Regions from separate parts of the Bradyrhizobium sp. AZCC 1678 genome, predicted to be linked through region 1. Evidence: predicted binding sites of a transcription regulator. Region 1 holds the regulator's gene; the other holds the start of a gene.
The links. The regulator HrcA, encoded in region 1, represses chaperone genes, less so after heat shock. The targets are predictions, from matches to a motif close to GTTAGCACTCNCNNNNNGNGAGTGCTAAC.

Region 1 (2,397 bases):
AGTTTTGGCACCTACTGGCCGAAAACCAGTGAGAAACCGCTGTAGGCTCGGGGCCGGCTCAGTTCGTGACGTCGGCCGCCGGCGCGGCCTTGGCGCCGCCCTTGGATACGGCGACCAGCGCCGGGCGCAGCACGCGCTCGCCGATCATGAAGCCGGCCTGCACGACCTGGACCACGGTCCCGGACGGGACGGACGGGTCAGGCACTTCGTACATCGCCTGCTGGAAGTTGGGGTCGAACTTCTCGCCCGACGGATCGAACTTCTTGACGCCGTTCTTCTCCAGCGTGTTGAGCAGCGAACGCTCGGTCAGCTCGACGCCCTCGATGAAGGCCTTGATGCCGGGATCGGCGGTTTCCCTGGCCTCGGGCGGGATCGCGTCGAGCGCGCGCTGCAGATTGTCGGCAATATCGAGAATGTCGCGCGCAAAGCCGGTGATGCCGTACATCTTGGAATCGGCCACCTCGCGCCGCGTGCGCTGGCGCAGGTTTTCCATTTCCGCCAGCGTGCGCAGCATCTTGTCGCGCGCCTCGGCCAGTTCCTTGGTCAGTGCCTCATTCGATCCCTCCTCGGGATCGTCGGGCATGATGTAGGGTTTTGAGACCACGGGCTCGCCGGTCTGGGCCTGCTTCAGCTCGTCGTCACTCGGCCGGTTCGGATCGGTCATAAGACTGCCTTCTCAAAAAACGCATCTGGTTCGATGGGGATTTGCTAGGCCGGATATCGTGCTTTAGGGGCCGAAAATCAAGCACAACCCGCCGGGATAGAGGCCCTATTCGGGCGGATTAGCCACCCAACATCCGGCTGACGATCCGGGCGGCGTAGTCCACGGTCGGAATCACCCTTGCATAGTTCAGCCGCGTCGGCCCGATCACGCCGAGAACGCCGACGATGCGGCCCGCGGCATCGCCATAGGGGGCGATGATGGTGGAGGAACCGGACAGCGAGAACAGCTTGTTCTCCGATCCGATGAAAATCCTGACGCCTTCGGCGCGCTCGGCCCGGCCCAACAGATCGATCACGCCGCGCTTGGTTTCGAGATCGTCGAACAGCGACTTGACGCGTTCGAGATCCTCCAGCGCGTGCAGGTCTTCCAGCAAATTGGCATGGCCGCGCACGATCAATTGCCGGTCGTCGTTGTCGCCGCCGGACCAGCTTGCGATGCCGGCCGCGATCACCTTCTGCGTCAATTGGTCGAGTTCGGCGCGGCTCTGCGTCAGCGCGGTTTCGAGCTCGAGCCGCGCTTCGGCGAGCGTGCGGCCGCGAATCCGCGCATTGAGGAAATTGGTCGCCTCCGTCAGCGCCGAGGAGGGAACGCCGGGCGGCAGCGTCAGCACGCGGTTTTCGACCTGGCCGTCTTCGCCGACCAGCACCACCAGCGCACGCTCCGGCTCGAGCCGGACGAACTCGATGTGTTTTAGCCGCGAATTGGATTTGGCGGTCAGCACCACGGCCGCGGCCCGCGTCAGGCCGGACAACCGCGTCAACGCTTCACCCAGCGCCGCCTCGACCGATTGCGCGCGCCCGACGGACGCAAGCTGGCTCTGGATCGATTCCCGCTCGGGTTCGGTGAGGTCACCGACCTGCATCAGCGCGTCGACGAAGAAGCGCAGGCCGAGTTCGGTCGGCAGCCGCCCTGCCGAGGTATGCGGCGCATAGATTAGCCCGAGCGCTTCGAGGTCCGACATGACGTTGCGGACGGAAGCCGGCGACAGCGGCACCGCGATCAGGCGAGAAATGTTGCGCGAGCCGACGGGATCGCCGGTGGCGAGATAACTCTCGACGATTTGACGAAAAATGTCGCGCGAACGCTCGTTGAGCTGGGCAAGCCCGGCATGCGGTGCGATCAGGCCAATCGGATCGTGGTGGGCCACGGCGTAACTCCTTGGACCCCTAATTTGTCGCTCCAGCGGGCCAATGACAAGCATCCCTTTCCCCGCCAAAGCGGCCAAAAGCCCTTGCCGCTGCCCACGCCCCCACCTACAAGCACCGCGAACCAGTTTTCGCTCGATTTCGAAAGGATTTCCCATGCGGCCAAGCCGCCGTGCGCCCGATCAGCTGCGCCCCGTGTCGCTGGAACGCGGCGTGGTCAAATATGCCGAAGGTTCCTGCATGGTGAAATTCGGCGACACCCATGTGCTGGTCACCGCCACCCTGGAAGAACGGCTGCCGCCGTGGCTGAAGGGCCAGGGCCGCGGCTGGGTCACCGCCGAATATGGCATGCTGCCGCGCGCCACGCTGGAGCGCACCCGCCGCGAGGCCGCCGCCGGCAAGCAGGGCGGCCGCACCGTCGAAATCCAGCGGCTGATCGGCCGCAGCTTGCGCGCAGCTGTCGACCTCGAAGCTCTGGGCGAGCGCCAGATCACGGTCGATTGCGACGTGATCCAGGCCGATGGCGGC
Region 2 (2,397 bases), 5.0 Mb from region 1:
GCGCCGCCGACGCGGATCACCGCGACGCCGCCCGCGAGCTTGGCCAGACGCTCCTGCAGCTTCTCACGGTCGTAGTCCGAGGTGGTTTCCTCGATCTGCGCCTTGATCTGCTGGACGCGCGCCTCGATGTCGGCCTTCTTGCCGGCACCGTTGACGATGGTGGTGTTTTCCTTGTCGATCATCACCTTCTTGGCGCGGCCGAGCATCTGCAGGGTGACGTTCTCGAGCTTGATGCCGAGATCTTCCGAGATCGCCTGACCACCAGTCAGAACGGCGATGTCCTGCAGCATGGCCTTGCGGCGATCGCCGAAGCCCGGAGCCTTGACGGCCGCGACCTTGAGGCCACCACGGAGACGGTTCACGACAAGCGTGGCCAAGGCCTCGCCTTCGACGTCTTCCGCGACGATGACCAGCGGCTTGCCGGTCTGCACCACGGCTTCGAGCAGCGGCAGCAGCTCGTTCAGCGAGGAGAGCTTCTTCTCGTTGATCAGGATGTAGGCATCGTCCATTTCAACGCGCATCTTGTCGGCGTTGGTGACGAAGTAGGGCGAGATGTAGCCGCGGTCGAACTGCATGCCCTCGACGACGTCGAGTTCGGTCTCGAGCGACTTGGCTTCCTCAACCGTGATGACGCCTTCGTTGCCGACCTTCTTCATGGCGTCGGCAAGGAACTTGCCGATTTCGGCGTCGCCGTTGGCGGAGATGGTGCCGACCTGGGCGATTTCCTCGTTCGAGGTGACCTTCTTGGAGTTCTTGACGAGGTCGGCGACCACGGCTTCCACCGCGAGATCGATACCGCGCTTCAGGTCCATCGGGTTCATGCCGGCGGCAACCGACTTGGCGCCTTCACGGACGATCGCAGCCGCGAGAACGGTCGCGGTGGTGGTGCCGTCGCCGGCCGCGTCGGCCGACTTGGAAGCGACTTCGCGCACCATCTGCGCGCCCATGTTCTCGAACTTGTCGTCGAGCTCGATCTCCTTGGCGACCGTGACGCCGTCCTTGGTGATGCGGGGAGCGCCGAACGACTTATCGAGTACGACGTTGCGGCCCTTGGGGCCGAGCGTCACCTTGACGGCGTTGGCGAGAATGTCCACGCCGCGCAGCATGCGGTCGCGGGCATCGACGCCGAATTTGACTTCTTTAGCTGACATATTTGGTTTCCCTGAGTTGATCTTTGTTTCTCACCCTGTCGGGGAGGCGCCTTGCGGGCGCTCCTCAGGGTGAGCGTTGCAGGCGAAGCGCTTAGGCAGCCTTCTTCTTGGTGGCGGGGACGTCGAGCACGCCCATGACGTCGGACTCCTTCATGATCAGGAGATCTTCACCGTCGATCTTGACCTCGGTGCCCGACCATTTGCCGAACAACACGCGGTCGCCGACCTTGAGGTCGATCGGGATCAGCTTGCCGGCTTCGTCGCGGCCACCCGGGCCCACGGCGACGATTTCGCCCTGCGAGGGCTTTTCCTTGGCACTGTCCGGAATGATAATGCCGCCAGCGGTCTTCTCTTCGGCGTCGATGCGCTTGACCACGACGCGGTCGTGAAGCGGACGGAATTTCATGCAGTCCTCCTAAGTTTCTGAAGATGTTATCAGATTCTGGAATTTTGGCAGTCCGAGCCAGCGAGTGCCAACTCGGCTGCGGCTGATTTAGGCCAGACTTGTTCGGGGGACAAGGGCTTCTAGCAGAAAAATTGGCACTCAAATATGACACCTGCCAATTTCATTAATCATGATTAACCGGGTCGGCCGGACCCAGGACCCTGTATTAGCACGTGCGGTAAGCTGCTGCTAACGCGTGAATTTTCAACAATTCATTAAACATTTAGGCTTGTGATGAGAGGGTCGCGTGCGTCACATTTCTCTCATGTGAGCGCATCTCCGCCGGGGTGGCTCGGTGTGTGGCCACCACGTGAAATGCGCTTCCAGCAATGGAGGTTTGGCATGGTCTCGCGGGTTGGAGTTGCTTCCGACGATTTCCGGAAGCAGGTGCTGGGTTACGGGCTGACGACGGCGCAAATTCTGTATCGGATGCCGGATCATCCCGCATTGCTGCAGACCTACGTCTGGCAGAATTACGATCTGTTTCCGAAATTCCCGGCGCTGAAGGATTTCCTCGCCTTCTGGCAGGAAAAGCTTGATGGCCCGCTGTTTTCGGTGACGGTCGCGCATTCCAGGCTGATCAAGCCGGCCGAGTTGCGCGCGGTCGACGGCGTGTTCAGGCTGCATTGATGAGATGCCGTAGGGCGGGCAAAGGCGCTTGCGCCGTGCCCACCATCTAACACTCCGCTCGCGATGGTGGGCACGCTTGCGCTTTGCCCACCCTACAAAAAAATTTTGTGTTAGCCTCCCGCCACAAACAAAAAGGGAGGCACCCATGGCCAAGAAGAAAGTCGCGTCGCG

Region 2: V1294_RS27610 (co-chaperone GroES) is a predicted target of HrcA. The motif match lies at 1,601-1,629, and genes of this name have one in related genera.

Annotation. Positions count from the first base shown of each region.
Region 1 covers NZ_JAZHSE010000001.1:703,161-705,557, forward strand. Annotated here, with positions in the region: gene V1294_RS03360 (VOC family protein) at 1-45, shown strand, start outside; gene grpE (nucleotide exchange factor GrpE) at 59-664, opposite strand; gene hrcA (heat-inducible transcriptional repressor HrcA) at 783-1,871, opposite strand; gene rph (ribonuclease PH) at 2,026-2,397, shown strand, end outside.
Region 2 covers NZ_JAZHSE010000001.1:5,733,112-5,735,508, reverse strand. Annotated here, with positions in the region: gene groL (chaperonin GroEL) at 1-1,151, opposite strand, end outside; gene V1294_RS27610 (co-chaperone GroES) at 1,243-1,557, opposite strand; gene V1294_RS27605 (usg protein) at 1,939-2,226, shown strand; gene V1294_RS27600 (cupin domain-containing protein) at 2,372-2,397, shown strand, end outside.